3 regions of the Bacillus sp. OTU2372 genome follow, and region 1 is predicted to be linked to each of the others. Evidence: riboswitches for the same ligand, from Rfam matches in the RefSeq annotation. Region 1 holds a riboswitch; each other region holds the start of a gene.
What was found. A riboswitch is a leader RNA that binds a small molecule or an ion and turns the genes downstream of it on or off. The one in region 1 is predicted to bind thiamine pyrophosphate.
Positions count from the first base shown of each region.

Region 2: linked by a shared signal. The riboswitch ahead of thiT (energy-coupled thiamine transporter ThiT) and the one ahead of AAHB15_RS23310 (solute carrier family 23 protein) in region 1 are both predicted to bind thiamine pyrophosphate.
Region 3: linked by a shared signal. The riboswitch ahead of AAHB15_RS04120 (thiamine phosphate synthase) and the one ahead of AAHB15_RS23310 (solute carrier family 23 protein) in region 1 are both predicted to bind thiamine pyrophosphate.

Region 1 is NZ_JASATK010000020.1:56,759-62,743, reverse strand. Features, by position in the region: gene AAHB15_RS23320 (acyl-CoA reductase) at 1-828, opposite strand, end outside; gene AAHB15_RS23315 (LuxE/PaaK family acyltransferase) at 825-1,967, opposite strand; gene AAHB15_RS23310 (solute carrier family 23 protein) at 1,964-3,292, opposite strand; TPP riboswitch at 3,505-3,613, opposite strand; gene AAHB15_RS23305 (HoxN/HupN/NixA family nickel/cobalt transporter) at 3,776-4,576, opposite strand; gene bluB (5,6-dimethylbenzimidazole synthase) at 4,627-5,271, opposite strand; gene AAHB15_RS23295 (GHMP family kinase ATP-binding protein) at 5,308-5,985, opposite strand, start outside.
Region 2 is NZ_JASATK010000001.1:73,538-79,522, reverse strand. Features, by position in the region: gene AAHB15_RS00430 (helix-turn-helix transcriptional regulator) at 1-256, opposite strand, end outside; gene AAHB15_RS00425 (FeoB-associated Cys-rich membrane protein) at 416-571, opposite strand; gene feoB (ferrous iron transport protein B) at 593-2,596, opposite strand; gene AAHB15_RS00415 (FeoA family protein) at 2,596-2,820, opposite strand; gene thiT (energy-coupled thiamine transporter ThiT) at 2,995-3,585, opposite strand; TPP riboswitch at 3,705-3,813, opposite strand; gene AAHB15_RS00405 (histidine kinase N-terminal domain-containing protein) at 4,026-5,180, shown strand; gene AAHB15_RS00400 (GNAT family N-acetyltransferase) at 5,298-5,849, shown strand.
Region 3 is NZ_JASATK010000001.1:863,168-869,152, reverse strand. Features, by position in the region: gene AAHB15_RS04145 (DNA-3-methyladenine glycosylase) at 1-352, opposite strand, end outside; gene AAHB15_RS04140 (hypothetical protein) at 426-635, opposite strand; gene AAHB15_RS04135 (hypothetical protein) at 960-1,106, shown strand; gene AAHB15_RS04130 (alkaline phosphatase) at 1,367-2,734, shown strand; gene AAHB15_RS04125 (hypothetical protein) at 2,830-3,528, shown strand; TPP riboswitch at 3,613-3,721, shown strand; gene AAHB15_RS04120 (thiamine phosphate synthase) at 3,827-4,468, shown strand; gene thiO (glycine oxidase ThiO) at 4,452-5,579, shown strand; gene thiS (sulfur carrier protein ThiS) at 5,590-5,793, shown strand; gene AAHB15_RS04105 (thiazole synthase) at 5,795-5,985, shown strand, end outside.

The DNA.
Region 1 (5,985 bases):
ATCAGGAGTTAATGCTTCTTTTCCGATGTAGGCAAAGCTGATTTTATGTCCGTAACTCAAAAACCTTTTATGTGGAGGAACCTTCCGTCTTAGCTTTTCAACCGTTTCATTTGAACCGTATACAATCACCGCCTCGCAGTGTTCGATGGCCGGCTCTTCTAGTTCAATCGTCCCTCCTTTCCAAGGGAGGATGGCAATGGCTTCAGCCAGTTTTTTATCTACCTCCGCTAAGGACTCCGTAAAGAGAACGGGGAACAGTGGTTCGGCCATGGAGGTTTTCCCTATATTCCCTGACTTGACCAAAAGCCCCATGATGATACTCCATACTTGTACCCCCGGAACATTCCCTGAGAAAACATGGAATATAGTACTTGGTCCAAAGGCTTTGCTCATACCTCCTGATTTTCGAGGGCGAAACTCATCCAACATGGCGGGTTGGTCAAGCTCCTCGTCAAGAAAGCGCAGCAATTCCTTTTTACGAAAGGTCCGTATATACCTTTTTAATTGAAGCCGCACCATTTCTTCATCATAACCAGTAATCATAGGGATCAGATTTTCCGCTAATTTTCGGAGCGGATAGTCAGGATGAAGCCATTTTTGAACGGCCAAGTCTATTTTTTCCACAATATCTGTAATGGATAAAGTGGATAGATATTGGTCCCGATTCCATTGAACTTGTTGAATGATTCCCTTCAATTCTTCTCCTGTGATCACAGGGAATTTTAATACAAACGTCATGTCCTTTCCTGTAACTGTTTTTGAACGAAATTGGTTTAATTCAATCGAATCCGGTACACTGAAAACGTTCAGTTCCTTGATATTATTCACTGCTGATTCACACCACCTGAATTTACTTGCATAAGCTGGTCAACCGCAATGGAACAACCTCTTGCCTCGGAACCCTTTATTCTCCCAAGTAGCACAAATCCATGATCCGTTTTATACCCCATATCTTCAGTTAGAATAGCCAGACAGGAATTCCAATTGGCAAGATCATAGTGTGCAATTACGCCTCTTTCCCCATCCTTAACCGGCTCTAACGTGTCGGTGTTTAGTACAACAGTCTTAACCCATGATGGACTTTTTTTATCATAGATTTCAGAATGATTTAGATAGGTGCTTCGTATGGTTTGATCATAGATTTGAGAACTTAGCTCAGTCATTCCGTACATGTTTATACATTGATTGCGACCAATCCCAAAAAACTCACGAAACTCCGAATATAAATTCTCCATTTCCACTTCACGGGATTGTCCCTTAAAGCCCCCTGTATCAAAAATGCGGCTATCTTTAGCCAGTTTGAACTGAAGTTGTTTTTCTTTTAGATCATCAATGATATGGACAAATGCAAAAGTGGCGCCTATTAGCAGCACAGGCTCCTTTTGTGACTCACACCAACTTAAATCCCTGATCAGCTCGTCTACATTCAGTCCATTATCAGTAAAGAAGAATTTGCTATTTTCAGTGCCGAAAAAGGAAACCGCATTGGTTAAATATCTAGATAAAGATGAATTTTTGTTCAGATCTTCTGCAGGTGAGAGAACAAAAATGGTGATTTTCTCACGATCAGGCAGCACAAAATGCTTAAAAGGTCCCTTCATTGATGCATCCCATACCGCAAGATCCGGGTGATAATTTTTCCCTTTTGCCTCCGGATTTGTGGTACCCGAGGTCATAAAAACGTGTTTCACTTCTTCTATTGGCTCACAAGATAAAGTCAATTCTTTATATCCTTGAATGGGCATGGGAGGGATATCCTCCCATCGTTTGACTGTAAGCGGCGTCCTTTTTTTTGTCTGGCAAAATTTCTTATAGGCCAGATTATGCTGGAACTGGTAACGAAACAATTTTAGCGCCAGCTCATTATAGGAATGTTCCTGTTCTTCGTGATGGGTAAATTTCCCCTCTTCACAACGGTTTATAAATTCAAGAATTTGTTCCGTTAGCATTTTGGAATCATCTCTCATTTTAGAGTCCCTCTTTTCAGTCTATTGGGTATGTTTACAAGCAACAATTGAAGCAGCACCGATGAAAATGCCCCGATTAATATGGTGTTAGAAAGGAATGTACCTAAGATTCCTTTCAGATTAGTGGCATAGTTAGGCAGTGAAATCGCAAGCAGAATAGAAAGCCCCATAATCAAATAGTTTTTTTCTGAATGCTCCGCTCTTGCTAAAATAGAAATACCTGTAGATACAAGCGTCGCTGCAGCAGGTAAAAAGATACCTCCAACAACCGCATCAGGTGTTAAGGCAAGCAAGGCCCCGATCTTTGGAAAAAAACCGAACAACAAGAAAATGGCACCTGCCACCATCACCGGAAATCTTGATCCGACACCCGTCAACCTAAGAAGCCCCACATTTTGTGCATAAGCTGTGGTAGGGAAACCGCCAATAAGCGAGGAGAGGAATGAACCGGCGGATTCACCTGCAAATCCGTTGCGAATTCGTTTGGAATCTATTTCGGTATTTAGCATCGCTCCTGCTGCTTGATAGACACCCATTGCTTCGATAATCGCTACCAAATAGGCCACAAAAAATGTAAGAAACGTGTCCCAATGAAAAGTTAAATTTCCATAGGGAAGCAGCTGTGGAATCCCGAACCACGGTTTACTATCTATCAAAGAAAAATTGGTCTTCCCTAGAATGGCAGCAAGGACATCCCCAATAACGAGAGCAATTAAGAAGGAATATGATTTCCAAATGCCTTTCCCAAAAAGAGATAATAAGATAACAATGATTGAAGTGGGAATCGATAGTAATAATATGGATGGGCTGGCAAACGACTCATCACCAGGTGAACCCCCTAAAAATTCGTACAAGGTAAAGCCAGATAATGATACTCCAACCAGAAAGATGACTGTGCCAGAAATAACAGGTGTAAATATGACTCTCAAACGGCCAATTACCCCGGTAATTGACAATAGAAAAACGATAATTGAACTAAGAAAAATACCGCCACTCGCTGCAGCTAAGCCGTTCGCCTTTCCTGAAGCAATCATAATGGAATCAAAAGCAGCCGATGGGCCTTGAATAATTGGCAATTTTACTAATTTAGTAGCTTGTGTCAAGGTAACGATTCCAGCTGTAATAAATATAGCATTAACGATATTAGCCGACTGTGATAGAGGTAAACCAATCATGGACGCGACAAAAATAGGATCAAGCCATACGTTTGACACACAAATATGCTGTAAAGCATATAAAAAGGTTTTCCATGCAGGGAGTTTCTCCTCCAAACCAATATTCATTTCTTTGTTACTCATACTATTCACTTCTTGTATCTTTTCCATGATGTAATCTCCTTCTCTGTTTATCTATTTATAAAGGACTAATCGACATTCCATCCCTATTTAATAGATTGGGATTTGCAGCGACTCATCTTTGTTTTTCCGGTTTTAGGTGATTCTTTGTTATTTTTCAAAAAGGCTTCCTGCTGTTTTTTTTATAAGAAAAAGCCAGGTCCAATAATGGACCTGGCTCCGCAGCTTATGAAATAAATAGTCTTCCACTTAAGCTACTTTCCTACGCTGGTATGATCCAGATCAGGTCCAAAGGGTTAAAAAACATTTGTTTTTCTCTCAGCCCGTCAAGGGGCACCCCTAGTAGTATTGTATATTTATTAGATTCAGTTAATAATAACTCTTAAATAGATGGAAGTAAAGGTTCAATTTTCCACTTTGTTTAGTATGTTGCTATAAAGATATAGTAATGTTTAATGATCTTGCGTTCGTACTTCCAATACCTTTCCATGTCGATACGTTATTAGTGGACGTTTAATTTTTCACTGTTATATCCAACTGCTTTTTGATCCGATAGCTTACAATGACATAACTTAGACCAAATAACACAAACAGCATAACCCCTAAAATCTCAAAATCCAGTTCAGCCCCTGGGAGGAAGAACGTAAACGCTTCATAAAAGGATACCCCATAGGCTAATGCTACAATAACCCAGCCCATGAAACGAGAAGCGGATTGTCCTAACCGATTGCTGTCTTTAATCAACCGAAAGGCTACGATGGAATCAAAGGTGTCTGTAATCATCATCCCTGCCATAAAAATGATTCCTAATAGAACCGGCAATAAACTAGCCGTATTCCCTGCCGCAATCGCCCACATCGATGTTTGGCTAACCGTTTCCGCTGCCAGTGCAAATAAGCCGCCAATTAGAATCACAAAAAAGGGATTCGTTGTTTCTTTCAACATCTTTGGCAGGAACTTCCCCTTGATTCCCTTGACCTGGAAATCTTCACCAGCTGAGGATTTGGTCCGCAAAAGATTAAAGATATTCAATGTACCAATTGCGAAAAGGGAAACAATAGAGATCCAAGTAACCAGTGCATTCACTAGATCTGGTATGGTAAAGCTCTTCATAAAAATCCCTAAAATAGTCGCGATACAGGTGACAACCAAACCGTGTCCAAATGAGAAAAGCAAGCCCACCCAGCGGGCAATCGGACTATTCATCCGTCCGTTATAGCGTGTTAAACCATCGATACAGGCCAAATGATCGGCATCCAATCCATGACGAAGCCCTAGTATAAATACAAGAAAAATTAACGAAATTGTTTCCATTCCTACACCCCCACTATTCAAAAAAAACTTCTAACATTTTTCCATCCAAGCTATTCCTGATTTCCCCATTCTTCATAAAATATTAAATTTTGAAGCGATCTCCTTTTTTCCCAATTTGCTTGCTCTAGGATGGGAGCGGATGGATATTCATTGGTGTACCCGATCGAAATTATGGCAACTGGATCAATATGGGGCGGAATCTGCAGGATATCTCTAACATCATTTTTCTTATAAAAACTAACCCATCCCATCGCTAATCCTTCAGCACAGGTCGCAAGCCACATGTTTTGGATCGCACAGGCGACAGACAAAATATCGGTTTCCGGGATCGAATTTCTTCCTAATACATGAGATCCCCCACGGGTCGAGTCACAGGTCACACAAATGGTTAACGGTGCCTGTTTAATACCCTCGACTTTTAATTCTAAAAATTTCGTTTTTCGTTCATCCTCATAGTGAATCGCTAATGCCCTGCGTTCCTTTTCTGCCGCCCAGGCGAGCCGCTCCTTTATGTCAGCAGAAGTGATAAGAATAAAATTCCACGGCTGCATAAATCCTACGGATGGCGCATGATGGGCCGCTTGAAGAACACGTTGAATCACCTCAGGACTTACCGGGTCAGGTAGAAAAGTGCGGACATCTCTCCTTTTATAAATGACATCGTAAATCACTTCTCGTTCTTCTTGACTAAACATGTTAATCCCCCCTTAAAATCAACCTTTGCGAGTCTTTCAAATTATGATCTTTTCCTTGCTTTCATAATGAAATAAATTTATAGGAACACCCTTGATAGCGAGTGACATTTCCCTAAATAAGTGTGAAACCACCTCATCACCGTTTGGGAGATTTCCATCTAGTAAAATTCCCGCGACGGTTCCACTGTGGGCGACAACCATTCCACCCTGAAAACGATGCGCCAGCTTATCTAATTGTGGAAAAATATGTTTTGGCAATATTTTTTGATTCACCCGTGCACTGATCGTTGCTGCCTGACCAATATAGGATAAATTTTTTTCGTTAAACCCTTTTTTAACCAGGTTATAGGCTAGGATAAATTGTTCTTGATCTTCCCGGCTATATGCTTTAGGAACTTGATTAAATTCAATGGTATTAACTGCCCCACCAAGATCGATTCCAACGAGGATAAATGAGGGTAAGGCCCCAAAGCTTTCAATCAGCTGACCATTAATATAGTCATAGGCCACTGCCTCCTCATACATCACCCCATCGGTCGGCTCGACTTTTGCGGCTATCATCGAGATCATTTCATTTGTAAGCGGAAGACTATAGCTGTCAGCTATTGCTCTTAATGCAGCAACAATATCCGCTGAACTGCTTGCCATCCCCTTGCCCGCTGGGATATTGGATTGTATTTCGAGATACCCTCCTTCTCTTATCCCAAAAAGTTG
Region 2 (5,985 bases), on a different contig from region 1:
CGTTTAGGGCAACTGTTTCTAATACCTCTAGGGGTTCATTTCCAAATAAAAATTGGACGGTTTCCGTTTCTCGAAAAAGGGCACAAATGGAAACAACTGTCGACCAGCCAGCCAGAACCCTCCCTTTTTCAATTTGTACAAGGGTTTTCTTCGAAATACCGATAATATCAGCCATTTTATCCTGGGTATAACCCGCTTCTGTCCTAATCAGCCGAAGCTTCTCAGAAACCTGTATAATAATTTCATCCCTGGTCACAGTAAGCCCTTCCTTCAATTTCTTCTAGTGTAATTTTACACAAGTTTATAGGACTATTCAAATTTCAAGAAAAAAAACTGCTATATTTCACTTAGCAGTTTAAGTACTTTATCTTTTATATTTGTCTAACTCCAGGCCATACGCCGCTGACCAGGGCGTTTACGCATTTCGTGGTGGGATACCGCACTGACTGGAACATGAATTTTTCAAATCACAGGCGGCGCATTTTCCCTTTTTGGATTTACTAATGAATTTCACTAATGCCCAGGCAGCATATCCAAAAATAGCCAAACCGATTATTATACTCGCAATCATTGGGTCCACCCCTTCAAGATTTTACATCAATCCAAATAATTTTCCTCCTTGGTAAATGACCAAGGACAATACATAAGCAATAACGAACGCATAAATCATCGAAAAAGCAGTCCATTTCTTAGAACCGGTTTCCTTATAAATGGTTGCTGTCGTTGCCAAACAAGGAATATACAATAGGATAAAGACCATATAGCTATAGGCTGCCAGCGGAGTATAGTAATTAGCCAACAACCCTTGCAGGCTTGCATCATTTGGAACGAAGTAAATAATATTCATGGTTGAAATGATCGCTTCTTTAGCCAGGAAACCTGTTATTAAGGAAGCAGATGCCTGCCAGGTTCCAAAGCCAATCGGATTAAAAATAGGGGCAATTATATTACCAACAGCAGCTAAATAGCTATGGTCCATATCAACTTTCAGGCCATTAGGACCTGCATAAGATAATAGCCAGATAAAGACGGAACCGGCAAAAATAAATGTTCCCGCCTTTCTAACAAATCCTTTCCCTTTATCCCAAGTACTTCTCCATAATGATTGAAACTGTGGAAGTCGGTATGGAGGAAGTTCAATAACAAATAAAGATGTTTCAGATTTTAGCAGAGTTTTAGAAAATACTTTGGCTAACGTCAATGCTACTACAATTCCCAACAAGTATAGGCTAAGAACAACAAATGCCTTATGGCCTGCAAAAAAGGATCCTACAAATAAGGCGTATACCGGTAACCGGGCTGAGCATGACATTAATGGTGTTAATAGTATAGTTAATAGTCTCTCGCGAGGAGTTTCAATCGTTCTAGCCGCCATAATCCCAGGAACATTACAGCCAAAGCCAATCATCATTGGGATAAAAGCTTTGCCATTTAATCCTACTGATTCCATTATACGGTCCATTACAAGGGCTACGCGCGCCATGTAACCAGAGTCTTCTAATAAGGAAATAAAGAAGAACAGGATAAAGATTTGCGGTACAAACACAAGTACGCCGCCAACTCCAGCTACTAACCCTTCAATAATTAAGTCATGAATAAAATTTGAGGCATGAATAGAACTTAAGACCGCCTCAAACCCGGACGTGACAGGTCCCGTTAAAAAGGCATCGAGCACATTTGATAAAGGCGTGCCCAGCCAATCAAATGTCAGCATAAACATGAAATACATGAGCAGCAAAAAGATTGGCATCCCAAGAAAGCGATTCGTTACAATGCTATCAATTTTTTCAGATAGTGGTAAACCTGAGTCACTTTTGCTAGCTACTTCGGCAACGATTTTTTCAATGACTTTTTTTCGTTTTAAATAAATAAAATTAGAGAGTGACTTTCCATCCAATCGTGCTTGAATCTTGTTTTCCAAATTTCTCACAATATCATTTATTCTTTGAGGATTGGCGATACTGTTTACATAGTTTTGAACATATTGATTTCCCTCAAAATATTGAATAGCAAGAAAACGAATAGAGTGGCCGGTCTTCCCACTAATTTCACCGGTAATTGCCGTAATCGCCTCTTCTACCTCTTTGCCATAATAGACTATGTGCTTATTGGCAGGCTGGATGGATTTTGTAGAGATTACATCTACAAGCTTGTCACACCCTTTTCCACTCCGAGCCACGACAGGCACAACCGGAACGCCTAGAACTTTGGCCAGCTTCGGAGCATCAACATGAATGCCGCGTTTATTGGCAACATCAATCATATTTAAACCTATAAGTGCAGGCTTCTCAAACTCAAGTAATTGCAGTGTTAAATGTAAATTACGTTCTAATTGTGATGCGTCTAAAATATTTAATAACCGGTCAACTGATTCAGTTAAAAAAAACGAAGTTACAACCCCCTCATCCTTTGATAAAGGATTAAGAGTATATACTCCCGGTAAATCTATTAATTGTCCAATATTATTCTTGAAAACTCCGACTTTTTTTTCAACCGTTACACCGCTCCAGTTGCCAACATACTCATAGGAACCTGTTAAATTATTAAACAATGAAGTTTTTCCAGTATTCGGGTTTCCAATTAGAGCGATTTCCATTATATTCTCTCCACTTCAATCTGAACGGCTTCTTTTCGGCGAATCCCTACACATTGGCCGCAGGATTCGATCATAATTGGGCCGCCAAATGGCATCACACATTTTACACAGACTTCAGATCCTTCAGTAATTCCTAAATCAAGTAAGCGCCTTTGAACGAGGTGACCAACATGAGATAGGTCAATTATTTTTCCTTTATCTCCTGTTTTTAAAGAACCAAACATGTATATCACCCTATCTACGTTAATTGAGAATGATTATCTTTCTAATTGTATTTTAACACTTTTTTGAGTTAATAAGCATGATAAATTTGACAAAAGTTCGAAAATATATTCAGAAGGTCATCGATATCTATATAAAAAAAAGGAAAAGAACTAATCCTTTCCTTTTTTCCTTTATTATAGACTTTTTTGCAAAATCATTTTCTTTGGAAGGGCACTAATTAGTACAATAGTAATGGTTGCACTAATAATGAAATTAGGCAGCATATAGGTTCCATTATATAGTAGAGAGTAGATAGCTACCGGCTGGCCTTTTGGAGCATACTCGCCGAAAAAGGCAATCCCAGAAATCACATGACAAAAATATCTAAGTGCACTTCCCAAAAATGCCCCACTAATTACATAAGCCATCCATTTACCATTGTTCTGTTCATTGATTGATTTTTTAATGGCAGGTGCAAAAACTCCTGCGGAACCAACAACTGTAAAAGCAATAAAGTAATCAATAATCCCTTGTACAATCGTATAAACTTGGGAAAACCCTAGAATAAACTGAAGGAAACCTAATAAAAAGCCTGTTAAAAGTCCACCCTTTATCCCCCAGCGATAGGCAATCAGGAATATCGGCACCATCGCAATGGAGATGGAACCACCCTGCGGCCAAATTCTTAAAGATACAATTCCCGCGACAAAATCTAATAAATAAGCAAGTGCAGTAAATACAGCAACTTCTGCAATAAATAAAGTATTACTTCTTGTTTGATTCACTAAACATTTCCCCCTCTATATAAATAGACCCGCTTGATCTCTTCCGAAAGACTATATGTTGCCATAACAATGTGGAAGAAAAAAAGCAATTCAGAACTTGGAATGTCTGAATTGCTTTGTATTTAAGCAAACCACATCCCTACGCTAGTGTTAACTAACAGGTTCATAGGGTCAGAACGCTAACGTTCACTCTCAGCCGCCCAGAAAGCAGCTCCCCCTGTGGAAGTATTCAATTGTATCCATAGAAAATATACTACTCTACCACTAATTAAACAAGATATTTGTTATAGAGAATGTTATATACGACATTATAAATTATGGATAATTAATAACATTTCACTGGATAAAAATTTTTTCCTTAAATTTCATAAAGGATTTTTTCATTCTTCAGCGAATTATCATGGTAATCAGTTTGGTTAAAACCAATAGGGGGAAACAACATGTTTACGGGAGAACAAACGGATTTAATCGCCTTTTTTGCTCATAACAAAAAGCAATTAGTACAAGAATGGGAAAATGCAATCATGATATATCATGGTGATCCCTTTAAAGGTAAAATACGTGAAAATGGGGAAGCCCTATTAGATGTTATTCTAACGATGCATACCATATCTAAGGAAGAATTATTAACGATTATCGAAAAAATCGCCATTGCCATATCAAAGGAACGGGTTATGGCCGACATTAACATTGGTGATTTTGTATACAATGTCAATATCGGGAGGACAATTTTATATAGCTATTTAAGTAAGACTGGACTGACATGGTCCGAATTACAAAAATCTATTAATGATATTAACTTTTGTTTTGATAAATTCTTATATTTTGCCGTATCCCATTACTCTGAAGCGAAGAATAAAATTATTGAAGAAAAGACGATGTTTATTGATTCAACCCACCAGGATCGCTTAACACTTCTCGGCCAAATGACTTCAAGCTTTATTCATGAATTTAGAAACCCACTTACATCTGTTCAGGGATTTATTCAATTACTGAAAGCCGATTATCCAAATATGAGATATTTAGATATCATTTCAAGTGAATTGGACCAGCTTAATTTTCGTATCTCCCAGTTTTTGTTACTTTCGAAAAAAGAGCTTATTGGTAAGGAAAAGGTATTTTTCAAATTAAACCACTTAATTGATGAGGTTTTAAACTTCCTCTACCCTAGTATTTTGGACGGTAAAGTTAAAATTCAAAATCATTTAGACGGCGACTATACATTGAATGGCTATGCAGATGAAATCAGGCAGGTCTTTATTAATATCATTTTTAATGCCATTGATGTTCTGAATCACCACGAGGTCGCAAATCCGACGATTGAGATAAACAGTTTATTAGAAGACAATACAACGATAAAAATTAGTATTTCAAATAATGGGCCCGTCATTCCAACTGAGTTGCATAAAACCATTTTCGAACCGTTTTTCACTACAAAAAAACTGGGGACTGGCCTCGGCTTGTTTGTCTGTAAAGAAATTATTGAAAAACATAAAGGAAAATTAACCTGCGACTCTTCACAAGATAAAACAACGTTTTCCATTTACTTGCCAGTTGCTTTGGACCTAAGTGATGAGCAGGAAATTAATCTATAGAGGACATCGAATCCCACTTTCAAATAAGCAGGGATTTTTTTCTTTTTAAATTCATCTCCCATTCCGGCCTGCACGCGCATATGATGTACCAAAAATCATCATCAGGAGAATAGGCCTATGTTTACATTAAAAGTGGATCATGAGATTGAGTTACAATTGTTTCAACGGCATCACGCCTTAACACTTTTCCAACTTATTGAGGAGAATCGTGAACATTTACGGGAATGGATGCCATGGGTGGATAGTATGGCCTCCCCCTATCAGATAGAAACCATAATCCCGGTATGGCTTAATCAATTTGCTGAAAACAGCGGCCTTAATGTAGGGATTCTTTACCGGGGGGAGCTTGTCGGCTCCTTGGGTTTGCACCAAATTGATTGGTATAACAGCATGGCGAGTATTGGTTATTATTTAGCTAAAAAAGCGGAAGGTCATGGAATTATTACAAGGTCCGTTAAAGCCCTGCTGAATTATTGCTTTTTCCAATTAGGTATAAACCGGATTGAAATCCGCTGCGGAGTAAATAATATAAAAAGCCGTGCCATTCCAGAGCGGCTGCGGTTTGTCAGGGAAGGGACGGTTCGTGATGGAGAACATTTAAACGGTCATTTTCATGACCTTATTATTTATAGCATGCTGGCGCGGGAATGGAAGACTGTGCATATTTAGTACCATAATACCAATGATCAAGCGGCCAACATGGCTGCTTTTTTTGTTGAATTGATAGCTAATTTGCTAATAAGAGTCATATTTGAAATAATAAAAGAAAACTTGGCAATTTGAAAAAGTTAGAAGTTGGAATTAT
Region 3 (5,985 bases), on a different contig from region 1:
CCATGCCTCTTCTAAATTTCATTAACTCAATACCGAACACAGGTTCAAGAGCACGGACCAAAACGGCTTCTGGTTTTTCTTCACCGCCGCTAACTACATTGAAAAGGCAGTGAGTATGCATTACAAAAGTATAGGCAAGACCGGAACGATGGAACATAACCTCTGTTCTTTTCGTACGCCTGTTTTGATAGCTATGAGCCGCCCTGTCCCCTGGGCCAATGTATGCCTCTGTTTCTACAATATAACCTGCCGTAACTCCCTCCTTTGTTTCTTTTACAAGGAGACAACCGAGTAAAGCTTTTGCAAGTTCAAGTGTGGGCTGTTCATAAAACTCCTGAGGTAATGGTTCGATATCCTTAAAAAAATCTGCTATGTGTATTCACTCCATTGACATAATTTGTTTTATTATAAGATAGCTATTTACTTTAGATTGGTTTATCTTTCTCTGTAATAAACCATCCACCAGATTTTCTTTCTATATTAAAAACCTCTTCATCAAATTGTTTTCTCAAGACTTTATATTCCTCATTTTCTATTTTAACCATTGCTACTTTTATTTTCTTAACTGTTATTTCTGGATTCTGGACTTCAAAAATAAGGTTATGCATAATAAAGAAAGTTCTCTGGCGTTTCATTCACTCCACTTCCTTCCCCTACTTTTCTTATATATAGAATTTGTCAGCTATGATAAATATCCTTGTTATTTTTTTATAAAAATAAAATATTTTTTTAACTGCTTCTAAAAATATGTTTCTCCTCATTAGACATCTACTCCTCTAGCAGTGATTATATGAAAATTTACAGAACTTTTTCATTAAATTAGCATTTACTTAACAATTCTTAATTAATATATTATTAATGGGGCTAGCAAGAGTGTCTATCATGGGTATTTGGCAAAGTTAGAGCCCTATTGGTTATCATTTTACATAAAGATAAAGTTCATTTAAAGGAGTGGTATCATGCAAGACCAATTAGTTCAATATAACGGGAAAAATTATGTACTACTTTACCGTTACTCCTCAGATTATTGCGAAATCCAAGATACGAAAAACCGATATCAAATCCTTCTAGTTGAATACTCCAAACTTTCTTTTAATACAAATTAACGATCTAAACTAAAAAAGAAAGTTCATTATCAATAACCAAAAGGGCATGGAAAATTTCCATGCTTTTTTATTTTTAAAGACCCGAACGAACAAAAACCACTTCATTTTCACTAAGACCATCATCATATAAAACTAAAACCAATCTTTACATTATATTCATAATAGATTAATAATTTCACTTTATAGTTTACTAGTAACCAAAATTAAAATTTGATGAAAAATTCATTAATTTTAATTAAAAATCGGAGGAGGTTATTATTTTGTTTAAAAAAGTCTTAAAGAAGAAGATTTTACCTGTTGCAGTACTATCCACAGTAGCATTTGGGACTTTGCTTGGGGCCCTACATAATGACGTCGAAGCAAAGGAAGTTAAACAGAACAATGCAGAGATTAAGAATGTGATTTTCTTAATCGGTGATGGAATGGGAGTGTCTTATACTTCTGCTTATCGATATTTAAAGGAAAATCCCTCGACTAAAGAGGTCGAGCAAACAGAATTTGATAAATATCTAGTTGGACAACAAAAGACCTATCCGGAGGACCCTCATCAAAACGTGACAGATTCGGCTGCCGCAGCAACTGCAATGTCAGCAGGTATTAAAACCTATAATGCGGCCATTGGTGTAGATAATGACGGTTCATCTGTAAAAACTGTCCTTGAAGCAGCAAAAGAAAAAGGAAAATCAACTGGTCTGGTTGCGACTTCCGAAATTACCCATGCCACACCTGCTTCTTACGGTGCCCATGATGTCAGCCGTAAAAACATGAATGCCATTGCGGATGATTATTATGATGAAATGATCAATGGCGGACATAAAATTGATATCATGCTTGGAGGCGGCTTAAGCAACTTTGTTCGTCAGGATCGTGACCTTACAAAGGAATTCCAAAAAGACGGTTACTCCTATGTAACTAATAAAGAAGAAATGTTAAAAAGCAATAATTCTCGGATGTTAGGATTATTTGCTCAAGGCGGAATGCCAAAAATGCTTGATCGTGAAACCTCCATGCCTTCATTACAAGACATGACCGAAACCGCCTTAAATAAATTAAGCCAAAATAAAAATGGGTTCTTCTTAATGGTAGAAGGAAGCCAAATTGACTGGGCTGGACATGATAACGACATTGTGGCGGCGATGAGTGAAATGGAAGACTTTGAGAAGGCCTTTAAAGCGGCCATTGAATTTGCGAAAAAAGATAAGCATACTCTAGTTGTCGCAACAGCCGACCATTCAACCGGCGGATACTCGATTGGTGCTAGAGGTGATTATAACTGGTTTGGAGCTCCGATTGCAGCAGCAGAACGTACACCTGACTTTATGGCAGAACAAATTTCCAAAGGGGCAGATGTTGAACAAACACTAAAAAACTATGTTAATTTACAATTAACATCTCAAGAAATTGATTCTGTAAAAAAGGCTGCAGCATCTAAGAACGTTACCACTATTGATAATGCGATTGAGACTATTTTTGACAATCGTTCCGTGACAGGCTGGACAACTGGCGGACATACGGGTGAAGACGTCAACGTATACGCATATGGCCCTGGCAGCAACCTGTTTGCTGGAAATATTGATAATACGGACCAAGCGAAACATATCTTTGATATTTTAAAAAATGGCAAGTAATCTTGATAAAAAAATACCTATTTTTCCCGTTGGGCTTTGGTGTTCAACGGGAACTTTTTTGAAACCTACTATCTTATCTGAAAGGTGACCATCCTATGAAAATATTGACACCATTCATACTTGTTTTACCTCTTTTCTTGTTTGGCTGTAATGCCGTTCAAAATATAGAACCTACTGCAAAAGCAACTGAAAAACAAGAACATGTATCTGACAACCAGAAAGATAATTCAAATAATGAAAATAGTAGGGCTAAAACTTTATCTGATATATATGTCCCTAATCCACAAGTATCCGATGATACCAACCTCCTTCAAGTAGGGCAAACGATAAAAGATAGTAAAGGGACAATAAACTTAAAAGAGATTGCCGCACAAAATAAAAGTTATGCTATTGGACCGATTGAAATGAGAATCAAGAATGTCAAACTGATTCACAATATGCCGACCTATTCGTTAATGGATTACTTTCATTATTACACAGATGACTATGAAGAATTTGATTTTATTAAGGTGGAAGTGGAGCTAGTCAATAAATCAGATCAAACAGTACATTTTGGACCAGTTGCTCATCTAACTACAAGTAATAGTGAGACAAGAACTTTCAAGGATGACTTTTATATAGAGTATTTAGGCGGTGAAATAGAGCCTGAGGGTTCAAAGCAAGGAGCACTTGGGTTTATTATTGAAAAATCAACCCCTGAAGTCCAATGGCTAGAAATTCAAACGAGTGATGTGCTTGATCAAAACCATAAAGAATTAGGTAAGTCGCAAAACATAAAAATTGAATTTAATTAAGATTTAATTTAGAAAATTATTTGACATTTCTAACACTGGTGTTAATATTAAACATGAAGGTAATTATTATAAATTAATATGAAATTAATCCGCTAGAGGTGCCTTTTTAAAGGGCTGAGATTGAAGTGCTACTTCGGGACTCTATGAACCTGATCTGGGTAATACCAGCGTAGGGAAGTGGAAAACGGGCTATTTGAGTGCGCATGCATTTCATTTCAAATAATCAAACCACTTTCTTACATAGGAAAGTGGTTTTTTTGTTTTTCACTTATTTCAATAAGCGGTAGCTTCTTAAGGGGTGACGCGAATTTTAACAAATGCGAAAGAGTTACATATTATTTCGAACGGTAAGATGCCCATCGAGCAGTTACAGGAGATTTTGATCGATATCCACCCATATGTAACGTCGATTCACTTACGAGAAAAGCAAAAAACAGCAAGGGAACTTTTTCAAGCGATTGATCTGCTTTCTAAAGATATCCCCTTATCAAAACTGATCATTAATGACCGGGTGGATGTTGCTTTTACTACAAGGGTGGCAGGGGTTCAATTAGCCTTTCATAGTTTAGCGCCAGCGATAGTAAAAAGAGTTTTTCCGCAGTTAAGGGTAGGAAGTTCCATTCACTCCATATCAGATGGAGAAAAAGCCCTACGGGATGGTGCTGATTACGTGCTATTCGGTCACGTCTACCCTTCCCAATCTAAACCAGGTAAGACACCGAAAGGGATTGAGGAATTATCAAGGGTTACCAAGTTGGATATTCCGGTCATTGCGATTGGCGGGATTACACCCGAAAATACGAAACCAGTTATCCACGCTGGGGCAAGCGGCATTGCAGTGATGTCAGGAGTCTTAGATTCTCATGATCCTTTATCAGCAGTAAAATCGTATGTTAACGCATTAAAAGATGGAGATGGAAAAAGTGAAAAATTCATATGATGTTGCGATTATTGGCGGCGGAATAAACGGAAGTTCGATTGCCTACCAACTATCAAAGATGGGAAAAAAAGTGGTTGTCATTGAGAAGAACCATTTGGCCTGTGAAGCTTCCAGTGCAGCTGCCGGAATGCTGGCCGCACAAGCAGAGATTGAAGAGGATGGTCCCTTTTTTCAGCTAGCACTAAAAAGTCAGGCCATGTTTCCTGCCCTCTCAAATGAGTTATTAGACCTAACCGGGATTGATATTGAGTTTATCCAAAATGGGATGATTAAGATTGCCGAAACAGTAGAAATTGCAGCTGACGTTCAACAACAGGCAGCCTTCCAACGAAAGTGGGATACAGAAATAGAATGGCTTGATTCTCATAGTCTGCGAGAATTGGAACCCTCCCTTTCCCCTAGTGTGGCCGGCGGGATATATCTTCCTAACGACGGGCATGTCCAACCGGAAAAATTATCGCTAGCATTTGCAAAGGGAGCTGAACAATTCGGGGCGACAATCCTTGAAAATACCGAAGCCCTTTCATTTATCTATGAACAAGAAAGAGTCATCGGGGTTAAAACCACCTTAGGAAACTTCCATTGTAACCAGGTTGTCCTTGCAACCGGCGCATGGGCTTCAAGGCTCATGGCTGAAACAGGAATTGATATGACTGTTTATCCGGTCAAAGGTGAATGTTTTTCAGTAAAGACGGATTCTCCCATCATCAACAGGACTATTTTTTCAGATAAACGCTGCTATTTAGTTCCAAAACGCAATGGTGAAATCTATATTGGGGCTACCCAAGTTGATCATTCATTTGATAAAAATGTAACACCTGGCGGAATTGCAAGTCTGATAGAAAGAGCGGTTCAACTTGTGCCTCAGATTTTGGATGCCCCATGGGAGCGAGTATGGGCAGGTGTTAGACCGCAAACAGGGGATGGCCTCCCCTACATTGGTGAACATCCATTTTGGAAAGGTTTGTTCATTGCAGCCGGACATTACCGGAACGGAATTTTATTAAGCCCTGTTACAGGTACGCTTGTAGCTGATTTATTGGAAGGCAGACCGGATGAACAACTTCTCTCTGCTTTCCGGGTTGATAGAATTCAAGAAATGGTGCATTAGGGGGATACTGATGACAGTCTTATTAAATGGCGAATCTATACAATTACCTGAACAGATTATATCTGTTTCAGATTTACTAGCACATTATGAAATCCATGATAAAGTCGTTGTGGTCGAAGTCAATGGAGAGATTTTAAACCGTTTGGAACACCAAAGTACTAGATTATCAGATAAAGATCGAATTGAAATAGTCCATTTTGTAGGAGGCGGTTGACATGTTGAAAATAGGTTCATTATCATTTAATTCACGTTTATTGCTTGGAACTGGAAAGTACCCTAGCTATGAAACCCAAAAGGAAGCTGTAGAAGTTTCACAAGCGGAAATTTTAACATTTGCTGTACGAAGAATGAATATCTTTGAACCAAGTCAGCCTAACTTTTTGGAACAGCTAGACACCAATAAATA